DNA from 3 places in the Shewanella sp. VK101 genome. Region 1 is predicted to be linked to each of the others. Evidence: predicted binding sites of a transcription regulator. Region 1 holds the regulator's gene; each other region holds the start of a gene.
The links. The regulator sigma-54, encoded in region 1, starts transcription at its own class of promoters, with help from an activator protein. The targets are predictions, from matches to a motif close to GTTGGCACGNNNNTNGNNT.
Positions count from the first base shown of each region.

Region 2: a site for sigma-54 is predicted at 7,151-7,169, ahead of ACSHSR_RS14590 (flagellar assembly protein FlgT). Genes of this name have one in related genera too.
Region 3: a site for sigma-54 is predicted at 5,596-5,614, ahead of ACSHSR_RS08575 (YccF domain-containing protein). Genes of this name have one in related genera too.

Region 1 is NZ_CM151402.1:760,973-770,672, reverse strand. It holds gene kdsC (3-deoxy-manno-octulosonate-8-phosphatase KdsC) at 1-98, shown strand, start outside; gene lptC (LPS export ABC transporter periplasmic protein LptC) at 95-655, shown strand; gene lptA (lipopolysaccharide transport periplasmic protein LptA) at 642-1,175, shown strand; gene lptB (LPS export ABC transporter ATP-binding protein) at 1,172-1,900, shown strand; gene ACSHSR_RS03475 (RNA polymerase factor sigma-54) at 1,996-3,459, shown strand; gene hpf (ribosome hibernation promoting factor) at 3,491-3,778, shown strand; gene ptsN (PTS IIA-like nitrogen regulatory protein PtsN) at 3,781-4,224, shown strand; gene rapZ (RNase adapter RapZ) at 4,221-5,075, shown strand; gene ACSHSR_RS03455 (HPr family phosphocarrier protein) at 5,062-5,337, shown strand; gene mgtE (magnesium transporter) at 5,421-6,785, shown strand; gene ACSHSR_RS03445 (hypothetical protein) at 6,893-7,276, opposite strand; gene ACSHSR_RS03440 (molybdate ABC transporter substrate-binding protein) at 7,444-8,235, opposite strand; gene ACSHSR_RS03435 (YiaD family glycine zipper/OmpA-like lipoprotein) at 8,425-9,087, opposite strand; gene ACSHSR_RS03430 (transposase) at 9,584-9,700, shown strand, end outside.
Region 2 is NZ_CM151402.1:3,274,921-3,284,620, reverse strand. It holds gene ACSHSR_RS14620 (hypothetical protein) at 1-257, opposite strand, end outside; gene ACSHSR_RS14625 (ketoacyl-ACP synthase III) at 1-8, shown strand, start outside; gene ACSHSR_RS14615 (motility associated factor glycosyltransferase family protein) at 254-1,549, opposite strand; gene ACSHSR_RS14610 (hypothetical protein) at 2,299-2,805, opposite strand; gene ACSHSR_RS14605 (IS4 family transposase) at 3,033-4,358, opposite strand; gene ACSHSR_RS14600 (transposase) at 4,430-5,401, shown strand; tRNA gene ACSHSR_RS14595 (tRNA-Arg) at 5,793-5,868, opposite strand; gene ACSHSR_RS14590 (flagellar assembly protein FlgT) at 5,924-7,081, opposite strand; gene ACSHSR_RS14585 (FlgO family outer membrane protein) at 7,613-8,230, shown strand; gene ACSHSR_RS14580 (LPP20 family lipoprotein) at 8,230-8,697, shown strand; gene ACSHSR_RS14575 (flagella synthesis protein FlgN) at 9,002-9,433, opposite strand; gene flgM (flagellar biosynthesis anti-sigma factor FlgM) at 9,433-9,700, opposite strand, start outside.
Region 3 is NZ_CM151402.1:1,898,750-1,908,449, forward strand. It holds gene ACSHSR_RS08550 (AMP-binding protein) at 1-1,041, shown strand, start outside; gene ACSHSR_RS08555 (cytochrome-c peroxidase) at 1,105-2,094, opposite strand; gene ACSHSR_RS08560 (substrate-binding periplasmic protein) at 2,441-3,205, shown strand; gene ACSHSR_RS08565 (DUF2817 domain-containing protein) at 3,258-4,286, shown strand; gene ACSHSR_RS08570 (alpha/beta fold hydrolase) at 4,279-5,055, shown strand; gene ACSHSR_RS08575 (YccF domain-containing protein) at 5,121-5,528, opposite strand; gene ACSHSR_RS08580 (1-aminocyclopropane-1-carboxylate deaminase/D-cysteine desulfhydrase) at 5,840-6,814, shown strand; gene ACSHSR_RS08585 (hypothetical protein) at 6,816-7,052, opposite strand; gene ACSHSR_RS08590 (hypothetical protein) at 7,367-7,540, opposite strand; gene ACSHSR_RS08595 (mechanosensitive ion channel family protein) at 8,053-9,624, shown strand.

The sequences.
Region 1 (9,700 bases):
CTCAGATTGCCGGCGGCCATGGGGCACTGCGGGAGCTGGCGGATCTTATCCTGCTCAGTCAGGACAAATTTGAAAATGCCCACGGAATGAGTATATGAATAGGGTCACCCTGGCCATTATTTTGTTTTTCTCCACTGCACTTATCCTTTACTGGCAGGTGCAGAACAAGCGCAACGCTCAACAGAGTGAGGCGCCTGTGGATGTGGTTAGGCCTGACTTTGTCGCCGATGACCTGCGCTCGGTCAACTTTGATGAGCAGGGCAATGTCGCCAGTAGGGTCGCCGCGGCCCACATGGAACATTATGAAGCCAGTGAAAAGACCTTCTTCAACCAACCGGTTTATCTGGTCTATCCGGACAAGGGCGAGGCACAGTGGCGTCTGTCTGCCAACGAAGGCAGGCTCAATCGCAAGAGTAACCGAGTAGTACTTGAAAATAATGTTATCATCGACGCCATTAGCCCCAATGAACCGATCCAGAGCCTGAAAACCAGTTATGTGGAGCTGGATCTGGACACCATGATCATGACCTCAGATCGCGAGATCCTGATCGAAGGCAAAGACTTTAATATCAAGGGATCCGGCCTGTACGCCGATCTCAATGCTCAGCAAGTGAAGCTGACCAGTCAGGTGAAAGGAACCTATGAAACCAAGTAAGCTTTTTATCGGTGCCCTCTTGTGCATCACAAGCCTGTCGGCGTTGGCCATTGAAGAAGATCTGTTGCAAAAAGTACAGATCAGCGCCGCTAATCAGTTTGCCGATATCAAAAACAAGCGTGTGGTATACGGCGGGCCTGTCACAGTCACCCAGGGCAGTTTGAAACTGCTGGCCGATGAACTCACGGCTTACACAGAAGACAAGAGTGGCGAGCGGATCCTGGTGGCCAAGGGCTCACCCGCTACCTATACCCAGAAACTGGAAGACGGCCGTCTGGCCAGTGCCAAGGCCAAAGAGATCCACTACAACATAGACAGTCGTATCATGACCCTGCTGGGCCAGGCCAAAGTAGAACAGGACGGCAGTGAAGTGACCGCCGAGAAGATAGTATACGACATCAACAAGCAGCAGTTGGAAGCGGAAAGCAGCGGCAAAGGCCAAGACAGGGTAACCACTGTTATCCAGCCAGAAAACTATCAGGATCTCAACAAGAAAGAACAGCAGCAGGAGCCGCAATGACCAGCACCCTGACGGCACAGAATCTGGCAAAGAGTTACAAGAAACGCAACGTCGTCAAAGACGTCAGCCTGTCGGTCAATACCGGCCAAATCGTGGGGCTGCTGGGCCCCAACGGGGCTGGCAAGACCACCACCTTCTATATGGTGGTTGGGCTGGTACAGAGTGACAAGGGCCGTATCTTCATTGACGACGACGAGCTGACCCTGGATCCCATGCACCTGCGAGCCCGTAAAGGCATAGGCTACCTGCCACAGGAAGCCAGTATTTTCCGCAAGCTGTCGGTGCATGACAACATCATGGCCGTGCTGCAAACCCGCAAAGAACTCAACAGCGACGAGCGCGAGGAACAGCTCGAACAACTGCTGGAAGAATTCCATATTACCCACATACGTGACAGCCTGGGAATGTCCCTCTCCGGCGGTGAACGCCGCCGAGTGGAAATCGCCCGGGCATTGGCCGCCAATCCACAGTTCATTCTGCTGGATGAGCCATTCGCCGGTGTGGATCCCATCTCAGTTATCGATATCAAGAAAATCATCGAACAGCTTAAGTCCCGCGGTTTGGGAGTGCTGATCACAGACCACAATGTTCGCGAAACACTCGACGTTTGTGAGCGAGCCTACATAGTCAGCCATGGGCAGTTGATCGCCGAGGGCACACCCGCTGAAATCTTGGACAACCAGCAAGTGCGCGCTGTGTACTTAGGCGAACAATTCAGGCTATAGTTAGGATCATGTCATCCGGTGGCAATTCCGGGTATTATAGTTTGTTATTATTGAATTTTTTCCTTGAAAAATAACGAGTAGGGATTAGCGGTATAATGAAAGCGTCACTCCAGCTCAAACTGGGTCAACAGTTGACCATGACACCTCAGTTGCAACAGGCTATTCGCCTGCTGCAACTGTCGTCCCTTGAGCTGCAGCAAGAAATCCAGGAAGCCTTGGAAGCCAACCCTCTGTTGGAAATGGCCGAGGACAACCAGGATGACGCTATCGACGACAACCACAAGGAAAACGACGCCGGCGAGTTGAGCGCCAAGCAGGAAGATGGTTCCACGGTAGAAACCTCAGAGGCATTGAACAATGAGTCTATGCCGGATGAATTACCTATGGATACCACCTGGGACGAAGTCTTTACCGCCGCCAGTGCCTCCGGGCCGGCCATGGGCCGTGAAGATGATATGCCCTTCCAGGGGGAAACCAGCGAAGGGCTCTATGAACATCTGGAATGGCAGAAGAACCTGACCCCGTTTTCCGATACCGACGACGCCATTGCCACCGCCATTATTGATGCCATCGACGAGCAGGGCTATCTGACCCAGAGCACAGAGGAGATCCTCGAAGCCATGGGCAACCCTGAGATTGAGCTCGATGAAGTCGAGGCAGTACTCAAGCGGATCCAGCACTTCGATCCTGTCGGCATCGCCTCCAGAGATCTGCGCGAATGCCTGCTGATCCAGTTGCAACAGTTCAACGCAGACACCCCGCATCTGGCCGACGCCCGCTTGTTGATTGACGAACATCTGGATCTCATTGCCGCCCGCGACTTCCGCACCCTGATGCGCAAGACCAAGCTCAAGGAAGATCAGCTGCGTGACGCCATCAACCTTATCCAGAGTCTCAATCCCCGCCCCGGCTTGCTGGTGCAGCCGATGGACGAGGAATATGTGATCCCTGATGTCAGTGTCTGGAAGAAAAACGGCCGCTGGGTAGTAGAACTCAACCCGGACTGTATGCCCAAACTCGGGATCAATCAGCAGTATGCTGCTATGGCTCGTAGCGCCCGCAGTCAATCAGACAGCCAGTTTATTCGAGGTCATCTTCAGGAAGCCAAATGGTTTATCAAGAGCCTGGAGAGCCGCAACGACACCCTGCTCAAGGTGGCCAACTGTATAGTGCAGTTCCAGCAGGGATTTTTTGAATATGGTGAAGAGGCCATGAAACCCATGGTGCTCAACGATATTGCCGAAGCGGTCGAGATGCATGAATCGACCATATCCAGGGTCACCACTCAAAAGTATATGCATACACCCAGGGGAATATTTGAATTGAAGTACTTCTTCTCCAGCCATGTCGGCACCGAAGATGGCGGAGAATGCTCTTCCACGGCGATCAGGGCTTTTATCAAGAAGCTCGTGGCAGCGGAAAACCAGAAGAAGCCTTTGAGCGACAGCAAGATGGCGCAACTTCTGGCAGAACAGGGAATCAACGTTGCAAGACGCACCATAGCCAAGTATCGCGAGGCTATGATGATACCACCGTCGAACCAGCGTAAGAGTTTATAAATCCACAGTTGGAAATTGGAGGAATCTTTCTATGCAAATCAACCTGACAGGACATCATATCGAGATCACCGACTCACTGCGTGACTACGTGGAAAGTAAGTTTTCTAAACTTGAACGCCATTTCGAACAGATCAATAATGTGCACGTTGTGCTCAATGTACAAAAACTGCAACAGATAGCCGAAGCCAAGATCCACCTCACAGGCGGCGAAGTCTATGCAACTTCTGAACATGCCGACATGTATGCCGCCATCGACGTTCTGATTGATAAATTGGATCGTCAGGTCATTAAACACAAAGAAAAGCTGACAAAACACTAACGATGGAACTGAGTACCATCCTGCGGCCGGAGTGCACTACCTGTGCCACTCCGGGCAGTAAGAAAAAGGTACTGGAGCTGATTAGCGATCTCGCTAGCGCCCAGTACCCCACCCTTTCCTCTCAAGCGATTTTTGAAAGCCTTTTGGCCCGCGAAAAGATGGGGAGCACAGGTATAGGTAATGGTATTGCGATTCCGCATGGCAGACTACCGGACATTACAGAGCCGATTGCCGTGTTGGTCAAATGCGAAGAGCCTATCGCCTTCGATGCCATAGACAACCAGCCGGTGGACATACTGTTCGCCCTCCTGGTGCCCGCAGATCAATGTCAGCAACACCTGAGTACCCTATCCGCCATGGCTGAAAAGCTCAGCGATAAGGCGATACTCAAGCAGTTGCGAAAATCCAGCGACGAAACAGAACTCTATCAGGTGATCACAGGATGAAACTCGCCATAGTCTCAGGCCGCTCCGGTTCCGGAAAATCCGTTGCCCTCAGGGTACTCGAAGACCTGGGTTACTACTGTGTGGATAATCTCCCCCTGCCCATGATTGGCAGCCTGTTGGAAAACCTCCGTGGCAGCAATGATCTGGTCGCCATCAGCATAGATGTGCGCAATATGCCGGATCAGGAAAAGGTGCTGGAACAACAGTTGGCGGCCTTGCCGGAAAACACCCAACTGACCAGTTTCTTTCTCAACGCCTCGGATAAGGTGCTGCTGAAGCGCTACAGCGAAACCCGCAGACTGCACCCCCTGTCCAAGAGCAAAGTCTCACTACAGGACGCCATCAAGCTCGAAGGCAAGCTGCTGGAACCCATGTCGAAACTGGTGGATCACTACATAGACACCTCGGCGCTGAACATCTATGAACTCAGTGACACAGTGCGGGAAATTCTGCTTGGCAGTGTCGATAAAGAACTGGTGATCAACTTCGAGTCGTTCGGCTTTAAGCATGGTATGCCCCAGGAAGCCGACTTCATGTTTGATGTGCGCTTTCTGCCCAACCCCCACTGGGAGCCGGCGCTCAGGCCACTGACCGGGCTGGATGAACCTGTGCAGGAGTTTCTCAGCCGCCAGCCACTGGTGAACAAGTTTATCTGGCAGATAGAAAATCTGTTGGAAACCTGGCTGCCGCACCTGGAACGCAACAACCGCAGTTACCTCACCATAGCCATAGGCTGCACCGGCGGCCAGCATAGATCTGTCTATGTCGCTGAGCAGCTCGCCAAGCGTTTTGGCAACAGCAAACACAAGGTACAGGCCCGTCACCGGGAGCTGAATAATGGCAAAGGTTGAGCGGGAAGTCACCATAGTCAATAAGCTGGGCCTGCATGCCCGCGCCGCCACTAAGCTGGCGGTGCTGGCCAGCGAGTTCGAAGCCGATATCACCCTGATCCAAGGCGAGAAAAAAGCCTCGGCCGCCAGTGTGCTTGGGCTCTTGATGCTGGAAACCGGTCAAGGCAAGAGTATTCGCCTCATCGCCGAAGGCCCGGATGCCGAACCCGCGATGGACGCTATCTGCGCCCTGATCAACGCCCGTTTCGACGAAGCCAGCTAAAGCCTTAGCGCTGCACTCTTTGTTTCTATAACACCCCTGTCTTGAGGTAACATATCCTCGCTTTGCATCACAGGGGGAACTGCATGCCAATAGAAGCGCTCGACCAAGAGCTGACAGAACAACGTCTTACTCAACTAAACCAAGCTCTTAGCAGTGGTATGTTCGTGCATGTGCGCGACATGCTGCAGCGAATGACGGCTTCGGATATCGCCTTTATTCTCGAATCTTCACCGCCGCGTACCCGTCAGGTACTCTGGCAACTGGTGGATCAGGAGCAGAGCGGCGAGATCCTCGAAGAGCTGGGTGAAGATATGAAAGACCAGCTGATCAGCCTGATGAGTCCTGAGTGTTTGGCACGAGCGACCGCGGGTATGGATACCGATGATCTGGCCTACGTGCTGCGAAGCCTGCCGGATACACTCTACAAACAGGTACTGCACTCCATGAGTGCCCAAGACAGGGCCAGGGTCGAACAGGCGCTCTCTTATCCGGAAGACAGCGCCGGTAGTCTGATGAACACAGATACCGTGACCCTGAGGCCTGACGTCAATGTCGATGTGGTGCTGCGTTATCTGCGCCAAAGGGGCGAGCTGCCCGAAGCCACAGATACCCTCTACGTGGTAGATAGACGCGATATTTTGCTCGGTGGCGTCAAGCTCTCCACCCTACTGACCTGTAACCCCACCGCCGGGATCCGCAGCATAATGGATCCCGAGCTTGAGAGTATTCCCGTCACCATGCCGGACAATGAAGTGGCCCAACTGTTTGAGCGTCACGACTGGGTTTCGGCGCCAGTGGTCGACAGCGAAGGCCATCTGCTTGGGCGGATCACCATTGATGATGTTGTGGACGTTATCCGCGAAGATGCCGAACACTCCATGATGGGTATGGCGGGGATGGACGATGATGAAGACACCTTCGGCCCCGTGTTCAAGAGCGCCTTTCGCCGCTCTTTATGGTTGACCTTCAACCTGTTTGCCGCCCTGCTGGCCGCCTCGGTCAGCAATATGTTTGAAGGCACGCTGGAAAAATTTGCCACCATAGCAATTCTGATGACCATAGTGCCCAGCATGGGCGGCGTTGCCGGCAACCAGACACTGGCGCTGGTGATCCGCGGTATCGCCCTCGGCCACATAGGCCAGAGCAACTCCCGCTGGCTTATCGGCAAGGAATTAGCCATCGGCTTTCTCAATGGCCTGTTGTGGTCGGCGCTGGTATTCACTGCCGTGTGGATCTGGAAAGGCGATCTGGCACTCGGCGCCCTTATTGGCGGCGCCATGTTGATCAATATGACGGTAGCCGGTCTCGCAGGGGCCAGTATTCCGCTGATCCTGAAAAAGCTCAATGTAGATCCTGCGCTGGCCGGCGGCATGGTGCTGACGACTGTGACGGATGTAATAGGCCTGTTCGCCTTCCTGGGATTGGCGACTCTCGTTTTAATGAGCTGAGGCTCAGGTTCTAATGGGCTGAAGGCTTGCTGAAGCTCTGGCCTTGACGCATTGCAGAAATAGCAGAGGGCGACCAGGTTCGTCCTCTGACTGTGGAAGATAGCGGGTCAGTCTTTAAGCCAGTGCACCTTGGGCTCATCCTGTTCACAGAAGACAGAGACACACTCATTGCGGCTCACCAGCAGATATTCCTGCAACTTGAGATTGGCGCTGGCCATAAAGCCGCTGCGTTCGGCCTCCTGGCGATACCAACCACCGTTGGAGATACGAAACAACCAGCCATTGGAGAGGCTGCACTCGGTCCAGAACTCCATCAGATCGCCTTCATCCAGCATCCGAAAGCCAACCACAGAGTCAAAGTGCACCAATGCCCGGCTGCCCTCAACACTCAGTTCGATATCCAAGCCCTGACTGTCATAACAAAGGCGGATAAATCTCACCTCGTCGCCGAGATAATCTGTCGCTATCGGTAAGCCTTTGGTTTCGAGCATGCTCCCCCTGGCAAGGACATAATGCCCTACTTTAGAAGGATAATAATTGCCTGCGCAAGCTGATTTGGCCAAAAAACCGTGAAATACCCATAAAGAGAGTGCGAGTCAGTTCAGAGCAACTGACTCGCATATCTCCAGAGTAAAACCCGCTTCCGCCGGATAGAGATTTAGGGCTTAAGCGGCGCTTCAAAGCCGTAAGAGGCCAGAATGGATTGCCCCTTGGGAGAGAGAATATACATGGCCAGCGGCCAGGCGGCAGAGTCGGCTTTATCCAGCACCAGCATGCCATAGTTGGCACCCACTGCCAGCGACTCGGGCAACGCCACTATCTTGAGATCAGGCACTTCTTTCTTGGCCAATACGGCATTGGTGCAGTAGGTTAAAAATACATCCGCCTGTTTGTTGGCCATCACCCAGCCATAGGGATTTTTGCCTTTCGGCGCCTTGGCACTGTCGGCGCCACCCGTCAGCTTGAGCGCCTTGGCCGCCAGTTTGGCCTGACTACCGGGCTTGATAGCTTCGGCGCGGTCAAACACCTTGAAAGCATAGTCACCGGCAGGGTCGGCCTTGGGAGTGGAGGTGCCCAGCTTGATCTTGCTGTCCAGCAGAGTATCCAGCATATTCTCTGTCGTCAGAGGAACATTATCTTGCGCCAGGGCGCACAGGCGGTTACGGGCAAACATCACCACAGGCGCGCCCTTGCCTTCCTGCATCAGCTTCTGTGGGTGTTTCATATTGGCCGAAGCAAACAGGTCGACCTTTTCGCCCTCTTCAATTCGGCCTCTGAGCAAGCCTGAAGGGGCAAACTGGGCATTGACCTTAACGCCGCCATCGGCCTGATAACTGGCGATAACATCCGTCATGGCGGTCTTCAAACTTCCCGCGGCCCTGAACTCCAGATCCGCCGCCTGAGAGAAGGCAGGCAGCAACAGGGCGAGTAAGCAGACGCTCTTTTTCATTTATTTTTCTCCGGTGTATAAGATACAGATGCCGCTAAACTCAACCAAACCGCATCACAAATCAACGCACCACGGCAAAACTTGTCATAAATTCCCCTCAAGATCACGCCATCTGACAAGGAGAACCGAAGAAAGGGACAATTTGACCCAATAAAAAGGGCCGCCGCAGCGACCCTTAAACTTAAAATCTTAACCGAGAGGACTAAGAATAATCTCTACCCGACGGTTCTGTGCCCGTCCCTGAGGGGTGGCATTGGAGGCGATTGGACTGGCCTCACCTCGGCCTTGGGTCAATACTCGCTGTCCGGATACACCTTTACGGATCAAGTAATTACCAACCTCACTGGCGCGAACCTGTGACAATCTCAGGTTGTAGGACTCAGAGCCACTGCTGTCGGTATAACCCACTACATTCAGTTGAGTCTTGTCATATTCCTTGGCCACCAGCACTACGCTGTCCAATACCCGCATGGCACCGCTACTGAGATCTGTCTTATCGACCTGGAAAGTCACTTCATTGGGCATGTTGAGCACTATGGTATCTCCCACCCGGGTCACACTGACACCGGTAGACGCCAGTTGCTGACGCAGCTTGGTTTCCTGCACATCCATGTAATAGCCGATACCACCGCCTACGGCAGCGCCGGATGCTGCCCCGATCAGGGCACCCTTGCCCCTGTCGCTCTTGCTGGAGGAGGCCACACCTATGGCCGCGCCGGCTACAGCACCTATCAATGCTCCGTTGGTCGCCTTGGCAGTCTGTTGCTCATTGGTATAAGGATTCACAGTGGTACAGCCAGTTGCCAGCATTGCCAGCAACAGAGGGGCTGTCAGAAAAGCGCGCTTTTTCATGTTATTTTTCCTTCGTCTGCTTGTTCCAAGCTAAGCGGAACCTACCTGGCGCCAAAGTATATAGCAGCGCCTCAAGCAGACAATCCCCCGGAGACCATAGAGGCGGCAAATCCGCACGGCGTTCAGCATAGATTCAGTCAAATCCGACATTTCCTAACCCGGATTGTCAGCCAAGTGTCACGGCGCTGACATCAAATGAAGTCCCAAAATAGAGCAGACTGCACTCTATTGGGTGGCACCAGGCAGATACACCCGATAATGAAATGAATCAATTTTCTTTTATATCAACATATTAAAAGAAGATTAAAAACTGGCATGTTTCTTACATACCTATAAAGCAGTATTCCACTGTTCAGGAGTCATGATGAAAATACGCGACAGTTGGCATTCACTATGGCATTGCCTCAAGCACTAGGGCTACAGCCAATGGGATGTGGAGTAGCAGAGGTGGAATCACAGCTCTGGAAAACCATTCTTGAACCATCAAGGAGGCAGTATGGAAATTAACGAGCAGAAGCTGCGACAGCAAGCCATTAAGGAAGTGACCCAAAACGGCAGGCTCATGTTTGACGTTGCCCGTCAGCATGGGATCTCCACCAAACAGGTTTATCAA
Region 2 (9,700 bases), 2.4 Mb from region 1:
TAGCTTAGAAGGGCTTTCAGTTCATACTCCAGATAGTCAGCCAATCCCAGCCAGTCATGTCGTTCCTGTGCCGCCAGCATATGGGGAAGTAATTGAATTATTGCCTCTGAATGAGGAAGTTCGGTGAGCAAAGGCTCTAATTGATCTAAACATTCGCGTAGCAGTTGGGAGCCTTCCGCCTCATGGCCCAACCGAAAGGCGTGCGCTGCAGTGATGAATTGATCCGTTAAGGTGACAGAGGCTTTACGCGCGATCATTTTACCTCCTTGTATTGGGCACCTGATATTCTGGCACTCTCTAAACTTGATTGATAGAACTTTACGTTAGGGTTGGCACAGATATAGTGCTCCAAGTTGCGAAGGTAAGCCCTAAAATTCAGATCTGTAGCCACCCGTTCTCCATGACCATTGATCACCCAATGTTTTTTATCTAACTGAGTGGAAGGTCCTAACAGACCCTCTTGCCAATGAGCGTGAGTCTTGTTATTGGGATAGCAGAAGTCGCAGCCGAATAGAATTATTTCCCTGATCCCCAAATGTACGGCTAAATCTATAGCGGGATGAATGACGCTTCCATTGGTATATAGCCTCAATTTGGGGTGTTTACGGTTCAATTCGTCATAAATAGGACTGGGGGAATAAGCCATGAACCTTGGACCTGGCCAGGCCGTGATGACCTCGCTCGACAAGGTTGGAAAGTAAACCAAGGTGAGGTTATTTGGCAGATCTTCAGGGAAATGTGCCAATGTGATCTTGCTATCGATGGAAACGACTATATCCGGTACTATCCCCTGCGCGAATAATGCCCTTACCGCAGTGTCAACGGCGATCATTAAAGGAAGTTGCTTTAAAGGCTGGCTCTGCTGTTGCAACAGGTATGGGTAATGCTCTTCAAGACTCGGGCCCGCGCCTATGATGTGTGCTTGAGGTTGACTGTGAGTCATGCGTAAAGCTGCGGCATCTGGATCTTGCTCAATGAAGGTGAGGTTTTCATCCAATCTCTGTCTAATCTCAGGATTGTCGATACCATGATGTTTATTGGCATATTTACGATTGTTTTCCAACACCAAGAGGTCTCTTAACTTAGCATTCTCATCTTTAATCAAGAGTAAATCTGGGGTTATAGCGATATAATCTTGCGCCAGTTTATTTGGTTCAAGTCGGTGTACCAAGGTAACACGCTGATCGAGCAACCATTCACTCTGATCCGTGTAGGAGAGCAGCAGTACAAACAAGTCTATATTCAGTGGACAGACCATAATTTTGCTAAATTGAGGTTTGTCGATGAGTAAACTGGGAACATCCCCCATTCCAATACCATACACAGTCACTTCTTTACAGTGCTCGGGGAGTTGAGTGATAAGGAGTCGAGCCTCTGCCAACCTGTCATATCGGCTACTGAGTTGAATGCCATTGACACTGATAGTCTGGTTTTGAGCGGTAACCAGACAGGCATCCAGATACTCAAAAGATGCATGTTTAAGCGCTGAAGCCACAATAGGCCATCTGGACTGGATAATTTGCAGATTGGCTGCAAACAGCTCTGTCATGGAGAATACCTCGTTGAAGAAATGTTTCAATTTTAAAAACGGGTTTGGTAACTCGTATCGGCATTGCCACTGAGCGTTTGGTTCGCCTCTAACCAGACTAGTGACTAAGACCATGATTTTAAAGTTTTACACTGAAGCTCAAAAAGCTTTTGGCCCCTAGGGCCATCATCCGGACAACAATAGCGTTAACCTGCCGCAAGGGTTGCAAAAATCCTCCCGCAAGCTGCCCAGCGACTGATTAACTTGGGTTCAAAGACTAAGCAAGTCGCGTTCCAGTTTCCACTTTGGTGGCCATTGGGTGGCTAGGATGCTTGCAATGGGAAGGTGGATCATCTTGCCGCAACCTGCTGCAATCCCCCTGGGTATGGGGTTTTAAGGCTGTTATTCGGCGTCGGTGGGGAAGGGATTTTATCTGTGCGCCTTGCTGTGGCCGGCTAGAGTAAACGCCAAAAAGCTGGCGCTGTCCAGGGATGGGTGAACTAAGGAAGATACGAACAAGTCCCATACGCGCCTTTCGGGACTTTCACTGCAACCGGCTTTCGGCGTTATCCGACTCAGGCATGCCTTCAGTCAGATGCCTTGAACGCCAATGGCTGTGCAAACCACTCTCTACATTAAGAGAAGGCCACGAGGACTTATTCGCACCTTCCCTAATACATTTGAATGCTGCTTGGTTTTTGTTATAGGCCTTTCTTGGATTTCAAATAAATTTCGTGAATTTTTTCTTTTCCTTGGATTGTTTTAGCCTATTACTTTTTGAAGCGCTGGCGGGGGCGCAGACCTTTTTTGCGCACAATAGGGACAAGTTTGCTCGTTTGCTGAAGTATCAACATTACGGCCTCGATCTCCGTCATGAATTCGGTCGGCAGGGTGTTCAGGTCGAAGTCCCCGGTTGTCCTTAACTGCTTATGCAAGAATTTTCTGATCTTGGCTTTGGGATAGCGTAGCCGCGCGTTCGTGACTTGTTTCAGAAGTACCCTACGACTATCCTCGTCATTGATTTGATGAATCTCCATAGTGACCAGCTCCAGCTTGCGTTCTATGCTGTTTCTGTTGACCTCGGATTCGATGGCGGCGAGATCGTCCTGCTGCTTTAAAGTGTTCCGGAGGTTTTCTACGAGGTCGTCGAGTTGGTGCTGGCAGGTCAGACAGGAGCGCACGTCTTCGTCACCACTGTATTCCTTCTCATGGCCGTCCACGTCCGGGATACTCGGCCCTCCTTCATTCGCTGAGACCCAGAGTTCCGTGATGGACAACGGGGTCGAACCCTTGAGAGAGCTGACCTTGATTGCAGAATTGCCCAAGGCTTGGGGAGCGGCACATATGCCAGCCTTCATGCCCGACAAAAAACAGGACAGCCATATCTTTTTGATGTTTCGCCCAGCCTTGACTAGGCTTTGAAATACCCATCAAAACTCAGTCGAGGTTGGTTATGACCACAGCCCGCCGCCAGTTGATAGATGCTGAAAGTACGTAATGCCGTTCACTTAGTGTGAACGGCATTTTTCTTAGGCTTAATGGGATACTTGTTTTTACTCATTTTTAACGCACGTGGATAGGCTCTATCCCGTTTCCCATCAAGCTTGAACTGCCTCGCATTACGCACTATGTCCAAGACCTCTCTCGGAACATTCCCAGGCATTTGAGATGACAGCTGAGTCAGTTTAAAAATGATATAACTCGATGCATCTCTAAAGCTTAATTGGTTCGGATGTAACGACGGTAAGCTCTTAGCCATCAACACCATCTTGTATCTGATGAGGTTATAGGCCAATAGTACCCCCCACAATTCTTGGATAACCAGCTCTGGCAATTGACTGCGTAACGTAAAGCGACTCTCCAGAAGATGCTGCTTCATCTCCCGATAGCCCACTTCTATCTCCCATCGATGGGCATATAAATCCGCTATCTCTGCCCCCGGATAACGCAGGGGGTCTGTTAATGACGTCAAAATGGAAACCGACTTACCTTTTATCGTCTTCGTCAGTAAGCGAGCTTCAATAGTGTCAGGCAGCATAGGCCACTTCTTTCTGGCTTGAGGCGTGGTGGCTAACTGCACCAGTTGGTCGTGTTTTCCTAAAGAGCGTACCACTTCATATTGTGTCCCTTTCTTCAATGGCAGCAGCCAGTGACTGTTCGGTTGAGCCTGCTGCCAGGCGTGCAAAAGTCCCAACGAATAAAAGCCTCTGTCAAACAGCGTCAGACTGTTATTGGGTATACTTGATATCAGTTCAGCGGCTAAATTCATTTCACTGACAGCAATAGAATCAAAGGCACTGTTCAATACCAAGTGGCTGCTTAACTCCATCATGCAAACCATGCGAATTTGAGGATAGGCAGCATCACCAGAAGCGTTGGCGGTTTTGGCGAACACCTGATTGTTTTGCTCACTATCAGGTGTTCGCCATACGATACCATCGACACCGTAGAGGTTGAGCCCACACCAATGCGAATGTTCTGCTCTTTCATGCCAGGTCTTGGCACTTCGCTTAAACACATCCTGAACAACGTCAGAGCCCAATCGCTTACGCGCTTGCGTGACAGCACTGCGCGCAACGTAATCCACCTCTTGCGGTAAGACGATATCAAGCTTATTGATGAGTGAACGGACGGACTCGCCTCTGAACAGAGCCATACCAATCACCGCCCAAATCATGGCATCCATAGGTAACTTACGTCGTCTTAAACTGGCAACACCATGTGAATCAAGGCACGACTGAATTAACTCAGGCTCAAGTACATCGGCCAGACAGGTGAATTCGGTAAGACGGTTGATATGAGTACGCGCCAAAGCTTCTGAAAGTTGCATAAAAAAATCCGATGACATGGGGTCATCGGATTTTGATCCTTTCAGTGAGATCGTCAAGCGATCTGTCTTAACTGATCGGCATTACTGAAAGTACGCCCTTTTACCACGTGATTAACCGTTGCGTGAGAAGGGCATTTTTGTGTGGTGAAGATGCACTGTCGGGGCGCAGTTACGAACATAGGCGTGGCTGGATAGTGGATAAAATCAGGCAGTTGTCGTCAATATTCTGCATCGACGTTTGCGCTTATGCGGTCATGAATAATCACTACCATTTGGTGCTCAAAATCGACCTTGCTGCGCAACAATCGTTGTCGCCATTTGAAGTCATTGAGCGTTGGACATTGCTCTTTAGTGGCAATCCTGTGGCGGCAAAGTTCCTCAAGGGCGATAGTCTCTCAGAAGGTGAGCGAATACTGTTGGATACGCTGATTAGCGATTGGCAGGAACGTCTTGGCAGTATTAGTAGGTTTATGCGCTGTTTAAACGAAGATATCGCTCGCAAGGCCAATCGAGAAGATGGTTGCAAGGGCGTATTCAGGGAAGGACGCTTTAAGTCGCAGGCGCTGCTCGATGAACAGGCGCTACTGGCCTGCATGATGTATGTGGATTTAAATCCCATTCGCGCCGGTATTGCAGATTCGCTGCAAACTTCTGATTACACATCCATTCAGGAGCGCATAGAAGAAGTAGCTGAGCCTGCAACTGCCAACGCTTCACTTAAGCCACTGCTGCAATTTGACGGTGCAGCAACTACCGCCGAACAAAGCGGTATCCCGTTTCACTTTGCCGACTATCTGGAGCTGATTGATTGGACAGGCCGGGCGGTGCGGGAAGACAAGCGTGGCTTTATTGCCTCTTCCAGGCCCAAACTACTGCTTGAGCTTGGTATCAGTGACGATGCCTGGATAACTTCCGCCAAGGAGTTTCGCCGTCAGTACAGTGGCATGAGTGGCCGATGGGATGCCATGTGTGCCATGAAGGCCAAATATGGCGGTAAGTGGTGCCGGGGTAAGCAACAAAGCCAAGCAATACATCCCCATTAACCTTAATCCGTTGGTGATGTTGCAGAAACAGGCTTAAGCCTGCCTTAGGCATGCCTAGCAACCGCAGTTTTTGTATGAAGCACGCAGATTACTCATCTCAGAGAGTCTCATTTCCAAAAATCCGTCGTTATTTATCAGAGACTGACCCCTGCAACGAGCTTCCTTGCAGCTCAGAAAGTGGTTTGGATGTTCTGTCTATTTAGATGGCCAAATTCACTATGCCACTACAGTTTTGGGCTTTAAAGCCACGATGAACACATCACCAACTCAACGTTTTCCCAAAGAGGAAACTATCAGAGAACAAAATCATTAATTTGAAGTGCCTGAATCGGCAGTGGATGGGTTCCAAAAAAGCTTGAGATTTGTGCTAGCAAGCACAAGAAGAAAGTAGTGGTCTCCCCACAGGGACTCGAACCCCGATCGGTCGCTTAGGAGGCGACTGCTCTATCCTGTTGAGCTATAGGGAGACGCCAGTGATTATACTGGTTTTCACCCGGATGAAAAGGCTTTGGATTTAATTGCTTAAATCTTAATCGCGATGTCATTCACCTGAATGTTGAGGGCGGCATTTTCACCGCTGAGCACTGCGATGGCACTTTCCTCTGTGACTTGATCTATGGTGATTTTTGCCCGGGTTTCTCCGGCCACGGCGCGCATCTGGTTCATGCGGTCGGGCAGGTTTTGTTGCAGCACGATTTGGAACTGATCGCCCACGCGGATGCCGTTGCGTCGCCCAAGGTTGAGTATCACTCTATCTTGTTGACGCACGACTATCTGTGCCAGCAGCGGTCTGCAGGCCAGTGCCATATCGATATCTTTACTGGCATTGGCCAGCACCTTATCTATGGCCTGCCCATAACTGGCACGCCAGAATCTGTCGCTGTTGGGGGCGACGGATTCATTTTTGGCAAACTCCCAGGGCGCGGAAATGCTGTAGTTCTGATACCAGATCTGCTCGCCGCTGATCCCATGATAGAGGCTGAGCTGCAGCTGAAACAGTCGCTGAGGCTCGCTGTCCCACAGGCCCATAAAGCCGGACTCGGCCGGTTCGGTGGAGATATCTATGATTTGCGGCAGCAACAGATACTGGCTGTCGGTAATTTCACTTATCCAGGTCGGCAAACGGTAACCCCGGATATTGATAAGCTCTTCTTTGATATCCAGCCGCTCTTTGGCATGCAGGTGGGCAAAACTGGTGGAAGATTGCTTATCCAGCGTTGCCGCTATCCGCTCGGACAGGCTTCGCTGGAAATTTTCCAACTGACCATAACGCAGTTGGCTTCTGTCCTTAATGCTGGCCTGTGGCACCAGGATAGCGGCCTTGATGGCTGAGCTTTGGCACTTGTTATCCGGGCCGTCGAGAATATCGAGCCGCATAACCACCTTGAGCTTGTCTCCCTGGCGCATTTCGCTGACCAGTTCGACACTGCTTATCTGCGCCTGGCTGGAGAGGCTGAAATCGTTTTGGGTCAAGCGCCCCTGGCTGACACTCTGGGTTGATTGGAAACTGCCGCCACGGGAGAGCAAGGCCATGTTGATGGCGTTGTCCATTGCCGCTTCCCGTGCCTGGGTCAGATTGCCATTGATTATTTTGGCTTCACCTCGGGCCTCGGTCCACTCTGCCATGGCGTTCAGGCTGATGCCTAGCAGCGGCAGCAAGAGCAAAGGGCGCAATCTCATAAGACGGTTCCTCAAAATAAGAGTCAGGGTGACGGAATTTTGCCGCCACTTAAACTGGTATCGCTTGCTATTCAAATTTTATGCCAGCGCCATCCATTCACAGCTGATGCAGCGCAGTTTGCGACCATGACTAAAGCGCGGCAAGAGTTTGCCGATAAGGGAACAGAGAATATAAGTTCCCATTGCCCGCCAGTGGATAAATTGAAGGGGCAAATGAAGGTGTGGGAAATGAAAAGGCGTAGATAAGCCCCTTAAACATCTTCGTAAAAGCCTGTAATAAGCTGCCAGGCAACCGGGTTTGTTCGCCGGTGTCATCTGTTTGTACTTGGTCTGCAGGCCTAACTTAGGTTGGTATTTTATTTGCATAGCTTTACCCCAGTGAAAGGAACTTGGCGCTAATCGAGTTAGCCGTGGTGCTTAATGACAACCTCGGAGAAAGCGCGGCATAAGTCAGGTAGGTCAAGGTTCACGCCAGGTCCAAGAGTCGCCAGGTTCCTCAATAAAGCAAGTGCCCGCCAGGGTACCAGTGGGATGGATATTATGTATAAAGCCCTGTGTATATTGCCTTTACTCTTGCTGCCTGCTTGCGGCATGACTTCGCCGCAACAGCAGGCCGAGGTCAAGTCTCAAGCGGCGCCAGTCAATCTATTGGCGCAGCAGTTGGTTGACGAGTTGGTAACTCATAATGACGCTCTCAAGCCGACCCAGCCGCTATTGGTGATGACACCAGTGATGGTGGAAGACATGCAGAGCAGCAATGCGCTCGCTTCACAACTGCAGCAGGGGCTGATGACGGCCTTTCATCAGCGCGGTTTTAACCTGGTGGATTTGAACCTGGCCGATGCGGTGCGGGTAACGCCACAGGGGGATTTCATCCTTACCCGTGATTGGCAGCAACTGCCGACCGATATTGCGGTGGAGCATGTACTGGTCACCAGCATGAGTCAGGCGAAAGGTGAAATGCTGTTCAACAGCCGAATTGTCAACGTCAACAACAACCGGGTGCTTTCGGCAGCCGGTGTGCGGGTACAGGAGCAAGAGCTGCCCGGCTACTTGGCGCCTTCCAATAAGGTGGTGTCAAAAGAAGGGCTGCTTTATCGCTACGAAAGCCGTGGTGAGGATAAGGGCCGGATAGTGGGAGACAAGTAATGAAGCATTGGAACAAAACACTGTCATTGGCCACGCTGGCGCTGGCGTTAATTCTGGGTGGCTGCGCCGATAAGGACAGATATGTGCAGTGGGAGACTGAGGCGCCGAGCAGTTTTCCCAAGTTGACGGCAATAGGCTATGCCCCGCTGGCCAGCCAACCGGCCAAGGAACAGTCGCAAAAGGTGCTGATGGCGATGCAGGCATCCAAGATTGCCGCTTATCGTGAATTGGCCGAACAAGTCTATGGTCAGCGATTGTCGGCCGACAGCAAAGTCAGTGACTGGATGCTGAAAGGCGATAATATCCAGGCCTCGGTTTCCGGGGTGATCCGCGGTGCTAAGGTAGTGCGCAGTTATCCGGCCGGAGATCATTATGTGACCGAACTGGAGCTGGATTTCGCCCGGGTGTGGGATCTGTATCAGCAGCAAAATCGCCCCCAGCGAGTCAAAGAGATCACTTATTTTTAGGAAGGTGAGAATAAGTCCCCGCGGCGTTCACTTTTGTAAATTTTGTAGAGAGTGGCTCGCACCTTCAATTGGCATAAGCAAAAAGCAGCCTTGTTTGGCTGCTTTTTTGTGGCCTTTTATGGCTTAAGATGCGTTGCTGAATTGAGGGCTGAGCTTTGCGTTCTGGGCTGAGCTTTGCGTTCCGGGTCGAGTCCCCTGAGTAACCACCTTGAGTTCAGACTAGGGCTGGGGGCCACAGGCGGTGATTCTGACTAAAGAGTTGAGCTTACACAATAAGCTATAAGCAACAGCAGTCGGGTCTTAATCAAGCCTTGAGATCGTTGCCCAGGGTGGCGATGGTTGAGGTTTTGCCCTTTCCATCATAGGTCAGGCTGGAGGCGTTACGGCTGACCTGCAGCGCTTGCGCCAGGCGATTGATACTGGCCATGCTCAGTTCTATCAGGCCGGCATTTTCCTGATTGCGTAGTTGGCAAGCGGCCAATAGTTCGCGAGCTTCACTGACCTGTTCGGCCAATGGTGGCTGACTGAGTTTGGCTTGTTCAGGATGAGAGGAGAGCGCTTCATCTACCGCCTTGACCTCATTGAGCAGGTCGCCCTTGTCTTTGGCCAGTTGCAGCAGATTATCGGCATTGCGATCCAGCAGGGCGTTTTTTTCCTGCTCGATCAAGTTCAGCAGACGCTCGAGTTGAGTCGTCTGCTGTGCTATCAGGCTGGTGATATCCGGGGTATCAGGCATCAGGACCCTTTATTGAGTTCGTTCAGTTCTGATTCGAATTGAGATATGTTGGCTGCCAGTTTTTCCGGGTCAACCTTATATCTGCCTTCGGCGATCGCTAATTTAATTTCGGTGATCTTCTTTTGATCTATTTCCGGCAGGGAGGCCATTTTACTCTGTACTCCTTGCAGTTGCTGCGCCTGTTGTGACACCACAACAGAGTCAGCTTTCTGCGGAGCAGCACCTTGCTGAGCTGTTTGGCTGCTCTGAGCTGTGTTCTTGTGGACT
Region 3 (9,700 bases), 1.1 Mb from region 1:
AACCCCAAAGGCGCCACGCTGACCCACCACAATATTCTCAACAACGGCATGCTGGTGGCCGACGCCATGGGCTTTGGCCCGGACGACAAGCTTTGTATTCCCGTGCCTCTGTACCACTGCTTCGGCATGGTGCTGGGAAATCTGGTGTGTCTGGCCAAAGGCGCCACGGCCGTATTCCCATCCGATGCCTTTGATCCTGCTATTACCCTCAAGGTGGTTGAGCAGGAGCGCTGCACCGGACTTCACGGGGTGCCGACCATGTTTATTGCCGAATTGGAGTTGGCCAACTTCCAGGATTATGACCTCAGCAGCTTGCGAACCGGAGTGATGGCCGGAGCCACCTGTCCCGAGGAAGTGATGAAACGGGTGCATAAGCTGATGCATATGACGGAAGTCGTAATCGGTTATGGCCAAACCGAATGCAGCCCGATCAATAACATGACAGAGGTCGAGTCCTCGTTGGAGAAGCAGGTTACTACCGTGGGCCGGGCTCTACCCCATACCGAGGTGAAGATTATCGATGAGTTCGGTGAAATAGTGCCTGTAGGTCAGCCGGGTGAGGTGTGCAGCCGAGGTTACTGTGTGATGCTGGGGTACTGGAACGATCCGGCCAAAACCCAAGCCACCATAGACAAGGATGGTTGGCTGCACTCTGGCGATCTCGGGGTGATGGACAGCGAAGGTTATGTGCAGATAGTTGGCCGCATCAAAGACATGATTATCCGGGGCGGTGAGAACATCTATCCGCGGGAGATTGAAGAGAAACTCTACACTCATCAGGATATTCAGGATGCCGCGGTATTCGGGGTACAGAGTGAAAAATACGGTGAAGAGGTGTGTGCCTGGATCAAGATGCGCCCCGGCAGTACTGTCACTGAAGATGAAATCCGTCACTTCCTGACCGAAAAGGTGGCTTATTTCAAAGTGCCACGTTACATCAAGTTTGTTGAGCAGTATCCGATGACAGTTACCGGTAAAATTCAAAAGTTCCGCATGCGTGAGCTGATGTATGAAGAGCTGCACCGGGATATCAATGGCTGAGTCATTTAAACCGCAACAGTAAAAGAGAAGCGCCGCAATGCGGCGCTTCTTTATGGTTATGAATTACTTGCCGAAAGGAACCGGCCTTGGGGTATCTTTATTGGATGGCGGCAGAATCGGCAGTTCAACCTTGGGCTGTTCCCCGGTCAGCGACTTGAGGAAGGCTACCATCTCCTGAGTTTCTTTTTCGGTCAACTTCTGGCCCAGCTGGATATCCGACATGGTGTTGACCGCCTCTTCCAGGTTCCAGACGCTGCCGTCATGGAAGTAGGGGTAGGTGAGTTCAATGTTACGCAGAGTCGGCACCTTGAACACCATCTTGTCAGCTTCCTTGCCTGTGACTCCCTTGCGGCCTTCGGCAGGGTTATCCGTGTGGAAAGGTTTGATGAGTCCCATCTTCATATACATGGTGCCACCGACCGCCGGGCCATTGTGGCAAGCGACACAGCCTTTGTCCTTGAACAGCTGATAACCCGCTTTGGCTTCGGCGCTGATGGCCTTTTTGTCGCCTTCCAAATATTTGTCAAAGGCGCTGTTGGGGGTCACCAGCGTCTTTTCAAAGGCGGCAATTGCATCTGTGATCCTGTCGATATTGACCTCTTCAGAGCCGTAAACCTGCTTGAAGCGGGCACGGTAAGCCGGCATGGAGGCAACGGTTTCGGACGCCAGCTCATGAGTAAAGCCCATCTCTTTAGGGTTGGCTATAGGACCTGCGGCCTGTTCCTTGAGATCTTTGGCGCGGCCATCCCAGAACTGTGCCAACATATAATCGGCGTTCAATACGGTAGGCGAGTTGATAGGACCTTCTTGCCAGGCATGACCGATCGAGGTTGGCAGGGCGTCGACCCCTCCCATGGAAAGGTTGTGACATGAGTTACAGGAGATAAACCCGGATTTTGATAATCTGGGTTCGAAGTAAAGCATTTTCCCGAGTTCGACCTTTTCCGGCTCGGTGATTTTCACCGGCTTGATAATTTCGATAGGCTCAGCCGCCTGAGCCGCAGTCATCCCGAGGGCTGCCGTTACAGCCATGACCAGTGCTTGATATCTCATTGCTATCACCTCTAATAGGCTTACTTTGTGTGTGGCTATTTGTCTATCATAGTGATGGGATAGAGGCTTTGACAGCTGTTAATATCGATTGGCTCCATCGTTGATTTAGATGGATTTTTTGTGATGATTGCCGCGGTTTTTACCTCTTGCTTTAGCTATCTTGTCTGAATCGACTTTTCTCACATTTTCATCCTGCATCACGCTTTGGGTAAAAGTGTGCTGAGGACGATACTTTTATCTTCCTGGCAGCGCTTATTAGGGCCTGTGGCTGACTGACATCGACAAGCTATACTCTGTTAACTTCCTGAATGCTTATGGGATTGGCCTTGGCAAACGGAGTGATACTATGGCAAGAACCTCAATCACCTTTTTCGGCCGGCCTGCGCTGTTCGTCCTCCTGTTGTTACTTTATAGTGGCAGCCCTGTGGCTCGCGCCGACACTCTGCAACTGAGCTCGCTTAATTGGCCACCCTACACTGGTCAGATGCTGGAACAACAGGGGGCTTGTGTTGCCGTGGTCAAAGCAGCACTCGCCGCCATGGGCCATGACCTCAAAGTCAATTTCTACCCCTGGAGCCGGGCGGTTAAATTGGCAGACATGCCTGGTTCACCCTATCTTGGTTACTTTCCAGAGTATTATCACCAAAGCGATAAGTTTATTTTTTCAAAGCCCTTTGGCTTCAGTCAATTGGCACTGGTGGAACAATCCCAGCGGCCAGTGAGCTGGCAACAGTTGCAGGACTTGCAGCGTTACAATCTCGGAGTGGTAAAGGGCTATGTTAATACCGAGAGCTTGGACCGGGCCATGGACTCAGGCCGGCAACCCTTTGAGCTGGCCAATTCCGATGAACAAAACCTTCGCAAATTAGCGGCCGCCAGAATTGATGCCGTGGTGATCGACGCCAATGTTTATCGTTACCTGCTGCGGCAAAAGGGGATGGAGGAGTTGGAAGGCAAGCTTAAACTGAATCGGCAATTGCTGGCCAGCAAGGGCTTGCTGGTGGCTTTTCGAAATTCCGAAGAGGGGCAACGTTGGCGGGATATTTTCGACCAGGGATTGGCCCGAATTGATGCCAAGAGCATATTGGAGCAACACTTAAAGTATCATTGAGTTGTCATCCAAAGCGGTTAAATTGAGCACTTTACCCCAGATGGACGGGTCTGTGACAGAAAGTGCCTATGAGCTTGAACTGCTTGCCGAACTGGAGCATAAATACCAGCAACATTTGAATGCCAGGTCTTTGGCTCAAGTCGGCTTTGCCGGTAAGTCGCTCGATGTGCGGGCGCTGGAACTGGGGAACCCAAACGCCAGGGTGCCCACAGTGCTGTTCGTCGGCGGTGTTCACGGGGTTGAACGTATCGGCAGCCAGGTGATACTGGCGCTTCTTGGCAGCCTGTTGACCCGCTGCAGTTGGGATAAGCATCTGCAGTTGATGTTAACCCAGATACGGTTGGCGTTTGTACCTGTGTTGAATCCCATCGGCCTTATCAGGGGAACCCGCGCCAATGGCAATGGGGTCGATTTGATGCGCAATGCTCCCATAGATGCCCGCGGCTCAGTGACCTTTATGGTCGGCGGTCAACGGCTTTCCCGATATCTTCCCTGGTATCGGGGCCGCAGCAATCAGCTGGAAGTCGAGACCAAGGCGATTATTGACTACAGTAATGAACTTATGGCCCGCGGCAGTAGCTTGATTGTGCTCGATGCTCACTCAGGTTTTGGCCTGGTGGATCATATCTGGTTTCCCTTTGCCTGTAAGGACACGCCTTTTGCCCGCCTGGGGGAGGTGTATCATCTAAAGCAGTTGTTCGAAATGAGCTACCCCCATCATTGTCACTATCATATTGCGCCCCAAAGTCGCTTCTATCGCACCCACGGTGATATTTGGGATTATTTGGTCAGTTGTAACCCCCAAGTGCCTTTCCTGCCCTTAACGCTGGAAATGGGCTCCTGGGCCTGGGTCAAAAAGAACCCCAGGCAATTGCTGCGTTTCTCCGGTTATTTCAACCCTCAAAAGCAGCACAGGCTGCAGCGTATTTTACGGCGCCACTTTACCCTGATGCAGTTCTTGCTCGATGTGGGGTATGCTCAGGTACTGGAGCAACTGCCTGAACTTCATCGGCATCACCTGGATTATCAGGCACGAAACTTTTGGTATCCACAAGCGGCGGAGAAACCAAGTCATGACTGAGCAGCAAACCTGGGTGTTGATCCGCGGCTTGATGCGCGATAAACGTCATTGGCAGGCCTTTGCCGATAATTTGCTGGCGGCGGGGTTTAGGGTGGAGCTCATCGATCTGCCTGGAAATGGCGATAGGGTGGCGGATACCAGTCCCTGGGATATTCAGGATTATGCCGACTTTGTTGCAGATGAACTGCTGCGACGCAAGGTGGGTAAATGCCGAATATTGGCTATCTCCATGGGCGCCATGGTGGCCATGACACTTGCCGGGAAAAATGACACTGAAGCCGGCCGCCAAAAGGGATTTCAGCTTGAGGGGCTGTTATTGCTCAACAGCAGCGCCGCCGATCTTTCGCCTTGGTATCAGAGATTTCGGCTGCAAGCCCTGCTACGAGCCTTGTGCGCTAGAGTCAAAGGCGAGGGCATTCAATGGCGCGAGGCGACGATTCTTGCGCTTACCAGCCTTGCTCATGCCAAAGACAAGTCTCTGTGCCGTTTCTGGAGCCAACTGGCGCTTGAGGCCAAAACCACACTCGCCAATGGCTTGCGACAAATTGTTGCCTCGGCCCGCTTTCGCTCCCCGGCTAAGCTGTGGGTGCCGGCAACCATTGTTTATGGCTGTGATGATCGCCTGGTTTCGCCCAAGTGCAGCATTCGCCTGGCGGCCAAATATCGGCAAAAGCCGATTCCTTTTTGCCGCTGCGGGCATGATGTGGCGCTGGATAGGCCTGAGTTATTGCTGGAGTTGGTGCAGCGTTTGAGTCGACAAACGCCTTAGACTTGTTTGGGTAAAGCCTGAGCCCAGGTCGAAATCGAAGCAGATATCCGACCTGGGCTTTGTGATTAATGAGAGGCGACCACTGTCTTGCCTATGGGCGTTAAAGAGAGCAAGGCCAGTTTTAGGTGCTGAATGCCAAAAGGTATGCCTATGATGGTGACAAAGCAGGCCAGGGCGTGGGTCAGGTGGCCTATCGCCAGCCAAATCCCGAACAGCAGGAACCAGATAATGTTGCCGACCATACCCAGGGCGCCGGTGCCCAAGTCTTCGCGGCCAGAGAGCCTGTCGCGGCTGATATGTTCCTGACCGAAGGGCCAGAATGCCAGTTCACCTATGACAAAGCAGGCGCGGCCGAATGGGATACCTATGATACTGATAAAACAGAGTAAGCCGACAAACCACCAGGCCAGTCCCATGACAAAGCCGCCAAGAATAAACCAGGCAATATTAAAAATAAGACGTAAAATAGCCATTGAGTGCTCCTTTAAATGGCGGTTCAGCCACACAGTTTTGCTGTAAAGCTTGGGATATTTCGATTATTAGCCAGAAGCATGCCATAATTATAACCTGTTGAATAATATTGGATATTTCTATTTCTGAGCCTAGGCGGATGGCGGCGGGTGGTGATTTATACCAATAAGTAGCGATAATCATCACAGAGGGGAGCCGCAATGGATTAGCCTCCAAGCCATCACTTAGTCGGCATAAAGCCAACTGGTGCCTGTGAGGATTTGTGGCCTGAATCCTGTCCTCCTTGGCGGCAAACACATACAATAGCCATCCCTTGCACACCTTAGCCTTGAAATATATCGCCAGTGCCATGTCTTTAGCCGATTTCAAACTGGATAAAACCCCAGTTCAAGCCTTTGAGTTTCGAGGTCATCAGCTGTTTATCAAGCGCGATGATCTGCTTCATCCCAGTTTCAGTGGTAATAAGGCGCGCAAGTTCCGTTATTTCCTCGACCACGACTTTCCCGGTATCAAGCGCCTGATAGGTTATGGCTCGGCCCAGGCCAACTCACTCTACTCTATGGCGGCGCTGGCCGAACTCAAAGGTTGGCAGCTGGACTTTTATGTGGATCACCTGCCGGAATGGTTGCAGCAGCAACCCCTGGGTAACTATCGCGCCGCGTTGGAATTGGGCGCACGGGTGATTGCTGTAAAGAATACACCCAAGGCCGAGTTGATGACCGGCATGACCCTGGAGGACTTTGTCAGGCAGCATATTGTGCCTGAGTGTGAGCACAGCCTGTTTGTTCCCGAAGGGGGCCGCTGTAGTTATGCCGAATACGGCGTGGCTCAGTTGGGCGTCGAGATTTTACAGTGGCAGCAGCAACAGGCTACCCATAACCTCAAGCTGTTTTTGCCATCGGGGACAGGTACAACAGCACTGTTTCTACAGAAGTATTTTTGTGAGCAACAGGCTGATATTGAAGTGCTGACTTGCGCCGTGGTCGGCGGAGACAGTTACCTCAAGACCCAGTTGCTTGAGTTATCGCCCGATGAGGCATTGCATCCAACTATTGTTACACCCGAACGCAAGTATCATTTTGGCAAGTGTTACCCCGAGTTTTACCAACTTTGGCAAGAGCTGGAGCAAAGCGGTATCCGCTTTGAGCTCTTGTATGATCCACTCGGCTGGCAAGTGTTGCTCGACTTCTTGCGACGTGAGGGCCACAGCCAGGTATTGTATCTGCATCAGGGGGGGCTCCTTGGCAATGAGTCCATGCTTCCCAGATACAGGCGTAAATACGGCTGATTCAGACCAGCTGGTTGCGCTTGAGGATCTTATGAGTGCGCTCAGCCAAGCGCTGCAAGGATTTGAGATCGGCAAGCCCAGGCACCTCGTCATCGAGACGGGACTCCCAAAAGCATACCTCAGTGTCCAACATCTCCAGCATTTTCTTGGAGCAACCCAGGCATTTCCCGCCGCATAGGCTGGCTTCCGGCAAGTCCAGTGGAATACAGCGCCGGATCTCGCTCAGCAATGAGCGCATCGCTTCCGTGGTATTCGGTTTAATGGAGCCGGGTTTAGTCGCTCTGCTTTTAGTGGCTGTGATGGATTGATTCAAGGCAACACCGACAGGTAAGTTTGTTAAACATCAGCTTAATTCAAGTGGAAGGGTTGGAGAATGATCTGGCGCTTGATTTACTGTTTATCGCCATTTGGTCAGGCTGCTTCCCGGGATCACGGGAAAAGGCCTTGACCAAATGTGATGTTCTACCCGATTGCTGCTGGATAACAGTCCAATCTGCCTGAGCATTCGATACAGTGAGAGGATAGGGGTATCGAGTGGGTATTTCGACAGTCTTACTTATTGGCGCTCAGCAACCACTTCATAAACTTGAGGGTTTCTGTACGCTTTGAGAAGGTTTGCTTCTTCTTGCCTTTGCTGTCGGTAAAGGCGATTGAGTTTTTGTTGATGGAAATTGAATCTACAGGGAAATTTACTGTGATTTCATGTCCGTTTACTTTGTATGACATAGGCCACACTCCTTATTTCTGTTAGCGCCGATATTGGCGTATACAATCTTAACTATAGAAAATCCTTAGCATTTATTGCGAAAGATGCGTTGGTTGACTATTGAATGTACCCAGTTTGTCAGCCTTTATCAAGCCCCCGACAGACTGAAGTGCATACAGACACTCAGGGTGTCAGTAGAACATCAGACCATCGCCGCAGCACAGAGTTCACCACAGCTGTGTGACATTTCAATTAAACTCAGGAATTGTTAACTGAACGAATTTACTTAAGCGGCCTGGAGCGAGATGGGACGAGCTGAGGGTACCTTAATATCGTCGGCAATTATATCGACAGTTGGCTATAAGTCAAGCAGTATAAATACTGAGCCGATATATCCGGAACTACATGTTTCTGCTACTCTTTTTTGCTAAAGGTGCCAATAGCTCCCTGGTGCACTCTGGCTTGAACACAGCTTGAAGTGCTTACACCGGATGGATTGGTACCTTATCTTATAGTGGCAAGGAGCGCGTTAATGAATAGAGTGTTGATTGGCATAGGATTATTTATTCTGTTGCTCTGGCCTGGGTTGTGTCCGGCGGCCGAACCTGCACCGGAAACGCCAAGCGAGCAAAGTGCTGCAGCGGCTTATGAGTATCGCGACCCCTTGTTCAGGGATACCCCCAGAGGCGCCCTGCAGGGCTTTATGCAATACGCCAGAGAGGGGGATTACCAAACCGCGGCCGAGTATCTGGATCTGCGTTTTCTTCCCACCGGCATGACAGCGGAGCAGGGGCCGCTCTATGCCAGGCAGTTGCTGGCGATTATCGAGCGTAATCTCTGGCTCAACCCGCAAGAGCTGGATGATACCCCGGAGGGCAAAACCGACGACAAGCTGCCCGCCTATCGGGAGGGATTTGCCCGTTTGGAAGCCGAAAAAAAGGCCTATCAGCTCCTGTTGCAGCGGGTGCCTAGCTCTGAATACGGCAGTCTGTGGAAGGTTTCCAATGCCACGGTTGCCAAGCTCCCAAAACTTTACCAGGCCTTGGGCTATGGCCCTGTGGTGGAGTGGTTTATTGAGCACATTCCTGAAGGACGCCTGTTTACCCTGAATCTGTGGGAATGGGCCATGATGCTGGCCTATCTGGCGCTGGCGTTCTTATTCGTGGTACCTGTGACCTGGTTGCTGCAATGGCCGCTTTCACGTTCATCACACCCGCTCAAGGCTGAATTGGGCGCCTTTATTCGTGGCCCTCTGCGATTCTTTGCCGCTGTGGCACTCGATAGAGCCATGCTTGCCAACAGTACCTTGAGCGCTGCGATGCAGGAGATAGTCAACACAGGCTTTTTCTTTATTCTGGCCACAGTTTGGTTGATATGGGCGCTGGTGGGGCTGGCACAGAGCAGCCTTAGGGAGCGCTGGATAGCCAAGGGCAACAAACAGGCGGCCTCCTTGTTGCGACCTCTTGGAAATTTTCTGCGGGTGGCCCTGCTGAGCTTGGCGACCTTATTATGGCTTGAGCATCTGGGTTTTAATGCCGGCACTATACTGGCCGGGATGGGTATCGGGGGGCTGGCAATCGCTTTGGCCTCGAAACAGTCGATAGAAAACCTGATTGGCACCATCACCCTCTATTCAGCCGCGCCTATCAAGGTTGGCAATATCGGTAATTTCGGCGGCGTTCGCGGCACAGTGGAGGAGATAGGGCTACGCTGTACCCGCATCAGAACGCTGGATCGTTCTGTCATTCATATGCCCAACGCCAAGTTGACCGAAATGGAGATAGAGAATATTTCAGAGCGGGAGAAAATCCGTTTCAAGACAGAGATACGTCTCGATTACAGCACAGATGCCAAACAGCTGCAGGCGATAATCAATGATATCAAAGCCTTGCTAAAGCAGCATGAGAAGGTGGACGAATCACCGATGCGGGTCACTTTCAAGGGTTTTGGCAACGCCGGGCTCGAGTTGAATGTACTGGCCTATGTCGGCACCACCAGTTTACCGGTTTATCAGGAAGTCGCCGAGGAGTTGCAGCTGGGGATAATGGCGATTGTCGCCGAGCACGGCAGCAAGATGGTGCCCGTATGGCCGGTTTCGGCCTGATACCCAAGATTGAAAACGGCAGAGGCTAAAGCCGTATAGACAATGGCAATAAAAAACGGTGCCCACGGCACCGTTT